Regions from separate parts of the Paenibacillus sp. FSL H7-0756 genome, predicted to be linked through region 1. Evidence: riboswitches for the same ligand, from Rfam matches in the RefSeq annotation. Region 1 holds a riboswitch; the other holds the start of a gene.
What was found. A riboswitch is a leader RNA that binds a small molecule or an ion and turns the genes downstream of it on or off. The one in region 1 is predicted to bind cyclic di-GMP.
Positions count from the first base shown of each region.

Region 2: it holds a riboswitch for cyclic di-GMP, as region 1 does, so the genes downstream of both, NST04_RS27505 (PA14 domain-containing protein) here and NST04_RS01570 (anti-repressor SinI family protein) in region 1, are expected to answer to the same signal.

Region 1 is NZ_JBBOVT010000001.1:353,900-361,259, forward strand. Features, by position in the region: gene NST04_RS01545 (hypothetical protein) at 1-103, shown strand, start outside; gene sipW (signal peptidase I SipW) at 105-707, shown strand; gene NST04_RS01555 (TasA family protein) at 808-1,404, shown strand; gene NST04_RS01560 (TasA family protein) at 1,444-2,034, shown strand; gene NST04_RS01565 (helix-turn-helix domain-containing protein) at 2,297-2,629, shown strand; gene NST04_RS01570 (anti-repressor SinI family protein) at 2,775-2,918, opposite strand; cyclic di-GMP riboswitch class I at 2,953-3,056, opposite strand; gene NST04_RS01575 (2-oxoglutarate dehydrogenase E1 component) at 3,606-6,473, shown strand; gene odhB (2-oxoglutarate dehydrogenase complex dihydrolipoyllysine-residue succinyltransferase) at 6,533-7,360, shown strand, end outside.
Region 2 is NZ_JBBOVT010000003.1:377,639-384,998, reverse strand. Features, by position in the region: gene NST04_RS27515 (discoidin domain-containing protein) at 1-1,246, opposite strand, end outside; gene NST04_RS27510 (glycosyl hydrolase) at 1,323-2,843, opposite strand; gene NST04_RS27505 (PA14 domain-containing protein) at 3,035-5,353, opposite strand; cyclic di-GMP riboswitch class I at 5,368-5,448, opposite strand; gene NST04_RS27500 (sugar phosphate nucleotidyltransferase) at 5,587-6,960, opposite strand.

The DNA.
Region 1 (7,360 bases):
TGAACCAGGCAGCGTAATTCCAGGTACTGTCGTGGACGGCGGGCAGCCTTCTCCTACAGCTACACCGTCTCCACAATCCGACACCAGCAAAGGCGGCGAATAAGATGCGCATCCGAAAAATAGCCAATACGATCATCTCCACACTGATTCTGCTAGTGTTCCTGGTGCTGATCACAGCCGTTGTGATCTCCAAAGCCTCCGGCGGCGAGCCCTCCTTCTTCGGCTATCAGATCAAAACGGTATTGTCCGGCTCCATGGAGCCCGGCATCCAGACCGGTTCCATTGTAGCCATTAAGCCGGGCGGGGACATGACCCGTTTTCAGAAAGGCGATGTGATCACTTTTCTGAATCCCGATAATATTCTGATCACCCACCGCGTGGTCGATGCCGAGCTGAACAATGCACTGGGGGAAGCCAGCTACACCACCAAGGGCGACAATAATGATGCCGCCGACACAGCAGCCGTCAGCTCCACGAATGTAGTAGGTGAGTACACCGGTGTAACCGTACCCTATGTGGGCTATGCCATGAGCTTCGCAGTCTCCAAAGCCGGAAGCGTAGTGCTGATGATTATTCCCGGACTGCTGCTGCTCCTCTACGCGCTGTATTCTTCCTGGAAGGCCGTTGCGGCACTGGAAAAGAAAAATGTCTCCTCATCCGCAGCCAGCGCCGGCACCCCTGATACTTTGACTGACCTTGTACAATGACCGATTGTCCTCTCCCGTTTACGAAACGCGGAGCCACAATACAGCTTGCCGGAAGCACCGGCTATGCACCCAATAGACTCATTAAGAGAGGGATGAACAAATGAACGTCAAAAAAACATTAGGTCTCGGAGTTGTATCGGCAGCATTAGGCTTGACCCTGGTCGGCGGAGGCACCTTCGCTTACTTCAGCAGTACTTCTACTTCTTCATCTTCTTTTAACAACGGAACTTTATCACTTAAATCTGATCCCTCTGTCATTGTTAATCTCAGCAACCTCAAGCCGGGAGACAGCATCTTAAGAGATTTCAAGCTTATAAATGACGGGACGCTTAACATTCCCAAAGTGGTACTGCACACCTCATCGGCTATTACAGACGCTCTGGGAGACAACGGCTCCCATAATTTCAAGGATGATATTATTGTGACCTTCCTCGCGAACAAGGATAAGCAAGAATTGCCGCTCCTGGTCATCTCGCTGGCCGATCTGGAGAAAGAGAGTCCCGATCTCGTGGCCCGGGGAATTGTCGGAGCGATCTTAGGCGGAGAGAAATCCGGCATTAAAGCCGGTACCTCGGATAACCTGACTATCCAGTTTGCCTTCAAGGAAACCCTCCAGCCGCAGAACTATTATCAGGGCGATACGCTTGCGCTGACGCTGAATTTTGAAGCCAACCAGGAAAAAGGCAGTCTCAAATAATTTACCAACAAAACAAACCATTCGAGGAGGAAATCAATCATGGGTATCAAAAAAACATTGGGTCTTGGCGTAGCATCGGCAGCACTGGGCTTGTCTTTAATCGGCGGGGGCACCTTCGCTTACTTCAGCTCCACAGCCACAAGCACCGCAACCTTCGCCGCAGGTACGCTGAAGCTCGGCTCCTCCTTCAATACTCCGGTAGCGCTGACGAATCTGAAGCCGGGAGACTACACCGTCCGCACCTTTACCTTGTCCAATGACGGCACACTGGATATCAAATTCCTCAAGCTCGCTACCACATACACCGTAACCGATGCCAAGGGCGACAATGCGGGCCAGGATCTCGGAGACCACTTCAAGGTCAAGCTCCTGGATAATTCGTACACCGGCGGTTCACTAAGCGGTCATGTGCTGTCCGAGATCTCCCTGAAGGATCTGAAGAACACCCCAAGCTACGATCTCGTAGCAGCAGGTATCCTGCCGGGAGGGATTGCCGCAGCCGGTTCCAAGACCTTTAAGATCGCCTTCGAGTTCGTGGACAATACGCTCGATCAGAACATTTTTCAGGGTGACGGCTTAGCTCTGAACTGGACCTTCGATGCTCTTCAAGGAGTGGGAGAAGCCAAGTAGATCAGGAATCCATCAAGACAGCACATCCTTCCCCAACCGGGCCGGGTGTGCTATTTTCTTTTCTACAGGCTGCCGGCTCAATGATTTTGTCCGATTTGCGGTTTTTTGTTATACTGACAAGTGAAAACGGCTTTGCCGTCCCTCCTATGAACGGGCGGTGCCGTTTCCGCGAGAGAGATAGGGATACGGTATAGCGCGAAGCATATCACTTCTTATCTTTTACCAAAAAAGTACGGAGGGCGTTGTAATCGTGTCAGATACTATGGGAAGCCGCATCCACAAACTCCGGCTGGAGAAGGGCTATTCGCTATCCGAGCTTGCGGATAAGGCTGATGTGGCGAAATCATACCTCAGTAATGTGGAACGGAATATTCAATCCAACCCCTCCATTCAATTCATCGAAAAAATCGCTGACGCGCTTCAGGTATCCATTCATGCACTGCTGTATGGCGGACTGGCAGAGACGGAAGAACAGGCCCTGGACGGGGAATGGTTCCGGCTGGTTCAGGAGGCTATGGCCTCCGGTATAAGCAAACGTGAATTCAAGGAATTCCTCGATTACCAGAAATGGCGCATGGAACAAAAGGACAACTAAACACAGCATTGTATGTCACAGGGAAGACTCCGCACGGCAGGGAGGCCGCCTTCGGCGAAGGCATGCTTTCAAGCGGCATACAGAAAAGGCACAGCGTACCGGACGCTGTGCCTTTTCTGTATGTATCCGAACAATGATGACCGCCTTACATCGCCTGGAGCGCCTTCTCACTTAGAAACCGGCGGATCTCCTCCGCCGCGATCCCCGCCTGCTTGGCAGACATCAGCAAGTGCACCCATTCTAAATCCAGATCTACTGCCTGCAGCTCGTCATTCCCCTGGTTGGACATATCCAAGAAATCTCCTCCTAGAATTTTCGCGTCCCCAGGCAGTCCGGCCATCATAGTAGTATTGCTACTTTGTAGTATCTCTACTTTAGATCCGAGACTTTGTGCCCCTGTCTTTCGGCAGGTTTACCTTTAACTGGACCCTCTCCATCATGAAAGGATCTGGCAAGAATCGATGAAACCGTTCTCCGCAATAACATTATACAAGATCATGCGCGATTAGTGTGTCGTTTTCTGGAATTTTTTTATGATAAAATGTGAGGAAACTTAGCTGAAATTGCCAGCGTCTTGTATAAATATTTCCAGTCCCAAGTTCAAACCCTAGCTAATAGTTTAAATATACTAAAGGGAACTCTAACTGCTCCGTCTTACCGCTGCGCGCAACCTCGTATAGAGACAATTACCCATTTGTATAGATGACGGACTGTGATAGGAATTTATAGTTAGATAGCACTTAAGAATTAACAAAAGCAAAAGAAGCGGAGGGGAATTTTGCTTATTTATGATAGTTCCGTATGAATACTGTAATGAATCATGCCAAATTGCGAACGGATTGACCGAAAGTATGAATTGATTACCCCGCCGGAAAGTAGCACAATAAGGTGAGAATGAAACCGCAAACATTTGCAGCTCCGCCAAGTGGCACACTGGATGCCTCGCGTGGAGTTTATCCGTTAGGAGGACCTATTCATGGCAGTCAAAGAGCCCTATAACGACACAGTATGGAGCAAATATTACGGCCCCAACCTGGGCTACATCCAAGAAAGATATGAGCAATTTGTCAAGGACCCCTCTTCTGTTGAACAACATTACCGTGATCTCTTCACCGTATCCGGCCCCCCTCCGCTGGCACCCGATGCCGAGAGGGCTCCGAGCCCTGCCGTATCAGCAGATGCGCAGTGGCTCAAGAAGGCTGTTAAGGCCTCGAAGCTGATCGCCAATATTCGGATATACGGCCATATGGCCGCAGACATTGACCCGCTGGAGCGCAGCACGAACCCGATGGCCAAATGGCTGGAGCTGGAGACCTACGAGCTTACCCGCGAGGATCTTAATGCTCTGCCTGCTTCGCTGATCTGGGATAATGCCCCTGCGGATGTGCATACCGCGATGGATGCCGTCCACAGAATGCGCCAGGCCTATACCCAGACCATTGCCTACGAATTCGGGCATGTACATGATGAACGCGAGCTGCGCTGGCTCAACAGCCAGGCGGAATCGATGACCTCCCCTGCCCCGCTGAATAATACAGAGCGCAAAGACCTGCTGAAGCGGCTGGTTCAGGTGGAGCACTTCGAGACCTTCCTGCACAAGACCTTTGTCGGCCAAAAGCGCTTCAGCCTGGAGGGCAATGATGCCCTCGTGCCGATGCTGGATGAGATTGTGCGGGCCGCCGCGCATGACGGCGCAGAGCATATCCTGATGGGCATGGCCCACCGCGGAAGACTTAATGTGCTGGCTCATATTCTGGGCAAGCCTTATGATATTATTTTCTCGGAATTCCATCACTCGCCGAACAAGGAGCTGTTCCCTTCGGAAGGCTCCATGGGCGTGACCTACGGCTGGAGCGGTGATGTGAAGTACCATCTCGGGGCTGACCGTGCCGTCCGCGAAGGTGAGACCGTTCGCACCCGGATCACGCTGGCCAATAACCCGAGCCATCTTGAATTCGTCAATCCTGTCGTCGAGGGCTTCACCCGCGCCGCACAGGAAGAGCGCAACGCTCCGGGACTGCCTAAGCTGAACACAAGCAAGGCTATGGCTGTGCTGATGCACGGCGATGCCGCCTTCCCTGGAGAGGGCATTGTCGCAGAGACGCTTAATATCGGCAAATTGCAGGGTTATCAGAATGGCGGTACTGTGCATATTATCGTCAATAACCGGATCGGCTTCACCACAGAGAGCGAGGATTCCCGCTCCACCCATTATGCCAGCGACCTGGCCAAAGGGTATGAAATTCCAATCGTGCATGTCAATGCCGATGACCCGGAAGCCTGTATTGCCGCAGTCCGTCTGGCCAGTGCTTACCGCCATATGTTCAAGAAGGACTTCCTGATTGATCTGATCGGCTACCGCCGCCACGGGCATAATGAAATGGATGATCCCGAGACAACCCAGCCGATTGTGTACGGCAAAGTGCGGAACCACCCTACTGTGTACCGCGCTTATGCTGAACGCCTGGAGCGTGAGAAGGTAATCACAGCGGATGATGTCAAGAACATGATTGCGGAGGCGGAGAGCGTCCTTCAGCAGGCCTTTGACCAGATGAAGGAAGGCAAACAGAAGAATGCGGAGTCCAAAACCGCCGTCGCGCTGGATAACGACAGTCCCCAGCAGCGTCCGACTGCCTTCCCGCTGGCCGGGCTGCAGGAGATTAACCGCGAGCTGCTGCGCGTACCGGCCGGCTTCAAGGTCTATCCGAAGCTGGAACGGATTCTGCAGCGCCGCAAGGATGCACTGAATGACGGCGAGCGGGTGGACTGGGCTCTGGCAGAGACGCTTGCCTTCGCCACCATCCTGAAGGATGGCACGCCGATCCGCCTCAGCGGGCAGGATTCACAGCGCGGTACCTTCGCCCACCGTCATCTGGTGCTGCATGACAGCGAGAACGGTGAACTCTATTCTCCGCTGCATCAGCTGAGTGATGCCGGCGCTTCATTCGGCGTCTACAACAGTCCGCTGTCCGAGGCCTCTGTCCTCGGCTTCGAATATGGTTATAATGTGTTCGCACCGGAGACCTTCGTTATCTGGGAGGCTCAATACGGCGACTTCGCCAATGCGGCTCAGGTCATTATCGACCAGTTCATTTCTGCCGGCCGCGCCAAGTGGACGCAGCGCAGCAATCTGACAATCCTGTTGCCTCACGGCTATGAAGGTCAAGGACCGGAGCACTCCAGCGCCAGAATGGAACGGTTCCTGCAGCTCTCCGCCGAGGAGAACTGGACTGTAGCCAACCTGACCAGCGCTGCGCAATATTTCCATCTGCTCCGCCGTCAGGCCGCGCTCTGCGGACAACCGGATGCCCGGCCGCTGGTCATCATGGCGCCGAAGAGCCTGATCCGTAACACGCGCAGCACCTCAGCCGGAGCGGACCTCGCTTCGGGCACCTTCCAGCCGGTTCTTCCCGAGCCGCTGCTCGGCAGTAAGCCGGAAGCCGTAAAGCGCCTCGTGGTATGCAGCGGCAAGGTGGCCATCGACCTGCAGACGGAGCTGGAAGCAACGCGCGGACAGGACTTCTCCTGGCTGCACATTTTGCGCATGGAACAGCTCTATCCGTTCCCGGAACGCGAGCTTGGCGCCCACCTTAGCGGCTTCAGTTCGCTGGAGGAGATCGTCTGGGTGCAGGAAGAACCGAAGAATATGGGCGGGTGGACGTATGCCGAATCCCGGCTGCGCGCCATCGCACCGCAGAAGGTCACTGTCCAGTACATCGGCCGTCCGGACCGTTCCAGCCCAGCCAGCGGCTACGCCGATGTCCACAGCTTCGAGCAGCGGCGCATTGTCCGGGAAGCCCTGAAATTGAATGCAGCAGTGCAAGCACCTGTACCGTCTTCCTGAGCACAGCAAGGCGGTCATCCAATATCACGCACACCACTATATTTGGGGAGGTACGGCCTGTGTCCGAGATAAAAGTACCCGATTTGGGCGAATCGATTTCCGAAGGAACGATCTACAAATGGCTGGTTAAAGAGGGCGACACTGTCGGCCAGGGGGATGTGCTTGCCGAGCTTGAGACTGACAAGGTCAATCTCGAGATCAGTGCGGAGGAGGACGGCGTCATCTCCTCCATCCTGCGCCAGGCGGGCGAGAACGTTGCCGTTGGCGAAGCCATCGGCATCATCGGCAGCGCCGCCGGGGCTGGTGCTGCCAGCAAGCCGGCAGCAGACAGCGCACCGCAGGGCGGCAGCGCGCCTGCTGCTGCCGCAAGTGCCGCAGCGGCTGAACCGGCCGCTGCGGTAACGGCTCCAGCCGCCGCCGAAGGTGCGGCGGCAGGCACTGCGGCCCTGGCTTCGCCGGGGGCGCGCAAGCTGGCACGGGAGCGGGGCATCGACCTCGGCGAGGTCAGTGCCCGCGACCCTATCGGCCGGATCGGTCAGGCCGATGTAGATGGTCATGGCGCAGCCGGGCCGCAGGCCGCTGCGCCGGCGGCTCCGGCGGCGGCTGCACGGCCGGAGCCGGCGAAGCCCGCGCCGCCGGCTGCGGGCAAGGCGCCGCACGCCGAGGACGGCAAAGCCACCGAGCGCAAGCGCATGTCGCGGCGGCGGCTGACGATTGCCAGCCGCCTGGTCGAAGCGCAGCAGACGGCTGCGATGCTGACCACCTTCAACGAGGTGGACATGACCGCCATTCTCGACATCCGCAAGCGCCGCAAGGATGCCTTCAAGGAGAAGCACGAGGTCGGACTCGGCTTCATGTCCTTCTTCACCAAGGCCGTCATCGGCGCG
Region 2 (7,360 bases), on a different contig from region 1:
TCGGGTCGCGTTCCCAGCCGTCGGGGTCTCCGCACTGCTTCACGGGCCCCTTCTGGTTGCCGCACGAATCTTCGCTGTAGCCCGGCCAGTAGGCCCATCCGGGTGCAACCGTCTGCAAATGAGGCGCGATTGTCTTACCCTTGCTGTTCAGCCACTCGGCTATAGCCAGATTGACCGCTTTGGAACGGTTGAACAGGCCCGGTTCGTTATCCACCTCGTAATACTGGAAGTACGGGCTGTACTTCTGGAAATAATCCGTCAGCTTCTTCTCCGCATCCTCCGGCAGCGTTCCGTCCGCCTTCAGCTTGATATCGCCTGTGTACAGATAGAGCGCTACGGCCTGCATATTGTAATCCTTCAGGACCTTATAGTACTCCTCCATCTTCTCACAGGAACGGCCCACATCGCTGGCACAGCTGGTTCGCATGATATTGCCGCTGTAGGCTACGCCCAGCCACTTCATAATATAGGGCAGATGCGTAACCGCCCCCTCGTCAAAATAAAACTGCTTGTTATTGACCACCGTCCCGGTCACCGTATAGCTGCCGTGAATCGGCTCCTTAATCGGAGACTTCAGCGCCTCCAGACTGAGATTATCCCATGTCCACCAGTTGTACTTATCCTCAGCTTCTGAGGAATAGATTCCCCTGGCCGTCCGCAGCGTCAGCTCGTTGGTGCCGCTGATGAGCTGCTCTTTGGGAATGTACAGCTCATAGGTTTTGCGGAAGTCGTATTTGCTGCCTGTTCCGGCAATCCCGGCGATCTGAATGATGCCTGAGAGCTGAGCGTTGGAGAATACGCTCATCTGGGGTACGGATTTGTACGCATCGATAATGCTGACGCGAAATAAGACCCCGTGCTCCGGGATCTTATCCAGCTCATACTGAATCCGCAGCTCCGGGTTGGTCTCCCCGTGCAGGCCGGAGGGAAGGGACTTCAGCTCTGCCGACCTGGCAGTGGTTGAGGCTATGCTGAGCGTCTTCTTCACCCCGTTTGACCCTGCCGCCTTGAACTCATCGGCAGAGCCGTCATGCTTGCCAAGCTTCCATAGAACCGTTCCTTCCGGCATCTCAGGACCGGCATCCTTAGCCGCTGACAATGAAGACAGATCTACATCCGCTTCACCGTCCTTCGTCCCGTAATCTCCGAAGATAGAGACGGACAACAGAACCAAGATGATCAGTGCTGCAAATTTTAGTAGCCTGTGGAGATATTTACCGGGTTTCTTTTGAACTCTAGTCCTCATTCCCTTGTCCTCGCTTTCTTCCGGAATTCTATGCTGTACCGGGATAACGTTACGCTTCTTCTGCTGCGGAGCTTCCTTAAGGAAGCGTCAGTGCACTCTGGGGAATTATCATCTGCTTCTGGCTCTGGCTTCTCCACATCAGACTGACGCTGGCATCCCCGCGGTTCTCGTAATACTCTACCTTGATGGCGTAGGGGGTATTTGCAGAAAGTGTGATGCTGCCCTCCTTGCCCGTGCTGCTCTGATTCTTCCAGCTGTCGATCAGGAGCTTGCCGCCGATCCATACGCGGATGCCGTCATCCGAAGAAGCGGTGAACGTATACTTTTCACTGTAGAGAGGCTTAAGGGTCCCGGTCCAGCGTACCGAGAATGCATCCTTGGGCAGGCCGTAGGCCGGTGAATTGCCATGCCAGTTGAATTGAAGGGTGCTGTCGTTACGGGTAAGCAGCGGTGTGCCGGACAGGTCCATATTGCCATAATACTGGCCCCTCAGGCCGTTCCTTGAGCTTACAGCCGCCGCATGCGTTTTGGTACCCACCGCGAGCTTATAGTCCTCCCGCGATACCGTGTATTTATGATTCATGAAGCTTTGGATTTTTACGGGCGGATTATTCTCCACCAGCATCTTGCCCCATGTCATCGTATATACCCATTTGCTTTGTTTTTGAGACATGATGACAGGGTCTGGAAGCTCTCCGCTCTCCCCGATGCCTATTGGTTTGCCGCCTGCAAGCTTCAGGAGGCTGTCATAATAAGACTGCTTGAAATCATTGTCGTAAATGTCGGCGGCCAGAATATCCACCTTGGCGGTGCCGGGAAAATAGGCGGCATACGGCTCAGACGACTTGTTGGGGGCATTCGGATTCCACACCCACAGCAGATTGTTCAGCTTATGCGTCTTCACCATGCGGTCATAGACCAGGTCCCAGAGCTTCGCAAAGTCATCCTTCTGCCCCCACCAGAACCAGCCGCCGTTCATTTCATGATAGGGCCGCCATAACACCGGAACTCCGGCATCGCGCAGCTCACCCAGATACTTGGCCACTTCATCCAGCTCAGCAACCAAAGCCTTATACTGCGGCGTTCCGGGAGTGACGTACTGCTTGAATTGATCCTGGCTAAGCGGCTTCTGCACATTGGTCCATACCGGCGCGGTTCCCGGCAGATTCTGATGGAAGGTCATGGCGACAATGCCGCCGCCCTCATGCCATCGTATGGCGCTGTCCACGACAGCCTGACGCTGTCTGGCAATGGTCTCCTTAGACTGGTTGCCTATGGCTCCCAGCTCATAGCCATGCAGAACGGCATAGCGGCCGCTTGTTGTGCGGAGCTTATTATTGAATTCATCGGGGCTCTCCAGGTAATCATGCTGGCCGGATATCATCCCCTTGTCGCTAAGATTACTAAGATAGCTTAACAGTGCGGAAGCCTCCTTGGAGGCCGAAGGATTAATGGGCTTTATGGGAGCGGGGGCGGCAGGTGCCGTAACCTTGGCGGCTGCGGGCAGACTGCGCCCTTCCCCCCATGGAAGTAATGAAAGGATAAGGATTAGAGGAAAAATAGTTGTATATAGCCTGTACTTACGGTAAGTGTTCAATGTAATCTCCTTTCTCCAGCCACACTCTCAGGCAGGCCCCGGAGGTTAAGCCTCCCGGATTATCTGCCTTTCTATAGCTTAGTAGCCCTGCTGGTAAGCAGGGCCATTAAGAGTGGCTTACAGGATTTATAATTGTAACGTCTTAACCAGTAACAGCGCCAATGATGAACACAGCTGCGGACCTTATGAGCTTAGGAAGCGGACGGGAGGAACAGCGCGCTTGCCGGAACGGTACCTTTGGCTTGGCTCGGACTCTGCCACATTAGCCGCGCTTTTGCATCCCCTTGATTCTCATAATACTCTACCTGAATATCATACAGCTCGCCTGCGGTCAGGCTGATGCTGCCCATGCGTTCGGTGCCGCTCTGCTTCACCCAGCTGTCAATCACAAGCTCACCGTTCACCCGTACGCGGATACCGTCATCAGAATGGGTATAAATCTGATACGTCTCTGTGTACAGCGGCTTAATCTTGCCACTCCAGCGGACAGAGAAGAAGTCTACGCCGATAGCGGCATCCGGCGAGCCTTGGCGCCAGTTGAAATCAAGCACCGCATCGGTGCGCACTGCAGCGGGTTCGCCCGATAGCGTCATGTTATTGAAGTATTCCGCGTACAACCCATTGGCAGCAGGGACTTCTACCGGCAGATCCACCGGTGTTGCTGTAGGAGAAGGAACGGGAACAGGAGCCGCTGTCGGCGTTGGCGTAGGCACTGGTGTCGGTGCTGGCGTCAGTGTTGGTGCTGGTGTTGGCATTGGTGTCGTTACTGGTGCCGGCGTTGCTGTCGGTGCTGGCACTGCTGTCGCTGCTGGTACCGTTGTCGGTACTGCTGTTGCAGCCGGAGCAGGTATGGATGTGTTGCCTGCTCTGGAGAAAAGTGCACTTGAAGGTACGGTTCCCTTCACCTGGCTGGGGCTCTGCCACATCAGATGGACATTCGCATCGCCTGCATTCTCGTAATACTCTACCTTGATATCGTATAGTTGCCCGGCAGTCAAGGCTATGGTTCCTGTGCGGGCCGTTCCGCTCTGCTTAACCCAGCTGTCAATGACGGCTGTACCGTTCACCCACAAGCGGATACCGTCATCCGATGTAGTATAGAACTGATAGCTCTCACTGTAAGCCGGCTTAATCTGGCCGGTCCAGCGGATCGAGAAGTAATCTACGCCGAGTGCGGCATTAGGAGTACTCTGACGCCAATTGAAGCTGATGACATCATCGTTACGGACCATAACCGGTGTTCCCGAGAGCGTCATGTTCTTGAAGTATTCTCCAAGCAAGCCATTCTGGGCAGGCTTACTCTCCGGATCACCGGAGGTTGGGACCGGCTTCGGCGCAACGGTTGGCGCCGGTGTTGCGGTTGGCGCCGGTGTCGGCGTTGCGGTTGGCGTCGGTGTCGGTGTCGGCGTCGGCGTTGCTGTAGGCGTCGGCGTTGCGGTTGGCTTAGGAGCCGCCGCCGGAGCAGACCAGGCCTTATATTGGTCACGGGTCAGTGTGTAGCTGTCATTCATAAAATTCTTGATCGTAGCTGTGCTGTTATTCTCGTAGAGCATCTTGCCCCAGTTCATCATAAACACGTAATTCTGCTGATTCAGCTTCAGCTTCGAGATGTTCGGCATTTCACCATTCTCGCCGATGCCGATCGGTTTGCCGCCAGCCAGACTGGTCAGATCATCATGATATTTATTGGAGTAGTCGTTATTATATATATCTGCTGCCAGCACATCCACTCTGTCCGCACCCGGATAAGTCCGCGGATAGGGATCGGAGTTTGCATTAGGCGCATTCGGGTTCCATACCCAGAGCAGATTATTTAACTGATGAACGTTCACGAACCGGTCATACATAATATTCCACAGGGATGTAAAATTATCTTTCTTCCCCCACCAGAACCAGCCGCCGTTCATTTCGTGGTAAGGTCTCCAGAGGATCGGAACCTTAGCATCCCGCAGGCTTTTCAGAGAGACAGCTACTTTATCCAAATCGGTGATCAGCGCATTATACTCTGGCGTTCCGGGGGTTACGTATTTGTTAAATTGCGCCTGGGTGATTGACTTCTGCACATTGGACCATTCGTACTTGGTGCCCGGCAGATTCTGGTGAAAGGTCATGGCGACAATGCCGCCCGCTCTGGACCAGTTCGTCGCACTCCAGACGATATTTTTGCGTTGTGCAGCTACTCCGCTCTCACTCTGCCCACCGATTGCTCCCAGCTCATAACCATGCAGTGCTGCGTATTGTCCGCTTGTTCCCTTCAGCTTGTTGCTCAGCTCATCCGGACTCTCGAAATAGTCATGCTGGCCTGTAATGATTCCATTTCCCGAGATACCATACAGATTATTCAGCAGCTTGACCGCCTCCGCTGAGGCGTTAGGGTTCACCGGCGCTCCTTCAGAGGAGGCAGCCTTGACGGTGGAAGGGGCGATTCCCAGTCCCACAGGTACAGCAGACAATACCACGGCCAGCGACAGCACAGCGCAGAGCAAACGAGACTTACGGTAAGTTTTCACAATATTCTCTTCCTTTCGGTAGCCAGGCTGCCACTCTTGCGAAGGCCCTATAGCTTTGCGTCCCTGTCTTTCGATCAGGTTTGCCTTTGTCGTTTTGGAAGGATCAATCCCTCTTACCGTAAATTATCGTCTTTATGCAATTTTTTTGTAGAGCAAACGCGAATTTTTCCGAATAAATAGTTCCGAGTACCTGTTTTGATTCTGTAACAAATGGTTAAATAGATAAGTTAGACCTACGAAATGAACTGATGTAGCGCTATATCCTCCCAGTCCAGAGTAATACGGATATTATCTTCCTCTACCAGCTCCGACCCCGTCTGCACCTCAATGAACTCCACATCGGTAAGAGCAAGAATGGCATGCTTGGTCCCTTCCGGTATCCGCACCACATCTCCCGCCTTCACCGTATGCATCTTCTCATTGATGACAATACTGGCTTCCCCGCTGACGAAGGTCCAGATTTCACTGCGTTTGTGATGCAGCTGATAGCTGATATTTTTACCCTCATTGATGAAAATCCGCTTGGTCAGCACCTCGTTGCCCTCATCATATTTCACATAATCTATCACCTTGTAATGACCCCAGCGGCGTTCCTCGTACATCGGTCTTTGTTCAAAAGACTTCAGCACTTCCTTGATCCGCGGACTCTCGGTCTTGTGCGTCACCAGAATACCGTCCGGGCTGGCGGCGATAATCAGATCCTTCGCCCCGATCACGGTAATCGGAATATCCAGCTCGTTAATGAGACAGGTGCCTTCGGAGTCTGCTGTTACGAAGCCTTTACCGACATGGTTGCTGCTCATTTCTTCGGTAAGGGTGTTCCAGGTACCCAGGTCCTTCCAGAATCCGGCGTACGGCTGCACGACGATGTTCTCCTCTTTCTCCACCACTTCATAATCGAAGCTGATGGACGACAGCAGCTTATACTGCTTCTGCAGCTCCTCGTAATTCAGCGGCAATCCTTTGCGCTGCAGGATATCCAGCAGGTAACCCAGACGGAAGGCGAACACCCCGCAGTTCCAGAGCGCGCCTTGGCTGATCAGCTCCTCGGCCTGCACACGGTCCGGCTTCTCCTGAAAGTGGCTGACCTGCAGATAACCATTCGCTCCCGCATCTGCGCCGGTTGGAATAATGTAGCCGTATTTCTCCGAAGCATGCTCGGGAACTACGCCCATCAACGCCAGGTTCGCCCCGCTCACCAGCATGGTGTTCTCCAGCTGCAGCACCGTTTCGAAAAAGGAGGATTCCACGTATGGGTCCACCGGCAGAATCGCCACGGTCTCGCTTGGAGACACCCCCGCGATGGAATACAAATAGGCCGCCGTCAGCGCAATGGCCGGGAAGGTATCCCGCCGCTCCGGCTCCACGATGATCGGCACCTCGCTGCCGAGCTGACTCTGGATCATCTCCACCTGGCTGCGTCCGGTCGCCAGATAAGAGGACCCGGCCATGCCGTTCTCCTCCAGCTGTCTCCATACCCGTTGTACCATTGATTCCGGTTCACCTGCCGGACTTGCCAGTACCTTCAGAAATTGCTTGGAGCGTGAATCATTGGACAACGGCCAGAGCCGCTTGCCGGAGCCGCCTGATAGAAGTACTAGTTTCATAGTGAACCCTCCGTATCGTATTGTTATTGGGTATTTCTTATTTCGGCTGTGTGTTAAAATCCCGCCTGTTATGAGGGTCGCTGCAAGGAATTTTGGGCTTACGGCCGCTGTTGTCTCCAGATGTTGTTGATTATATTGCTTGCAGCAGATAACATCCGGAGACAAAGGCGGACGCTAACGCTCCTACAGCTCCAAAATTCCTCTCCACTCCATTTCATAACCGGCTTTACTTTTTATATCCGCTTCGCCCGCAGGCGAAGCTCCCGGCTAAAGATCCGGGTATTGCCGCTTGTTGTAGCGGCAAGGGGGCCGGGCTGCCGCTATATTGTTCCAGCGGCGAAAGATTCAAAGGCTCAGAGGCTCAAAGACTCTTAAGTGCCGCTTGTTCCAAGGCGTCACC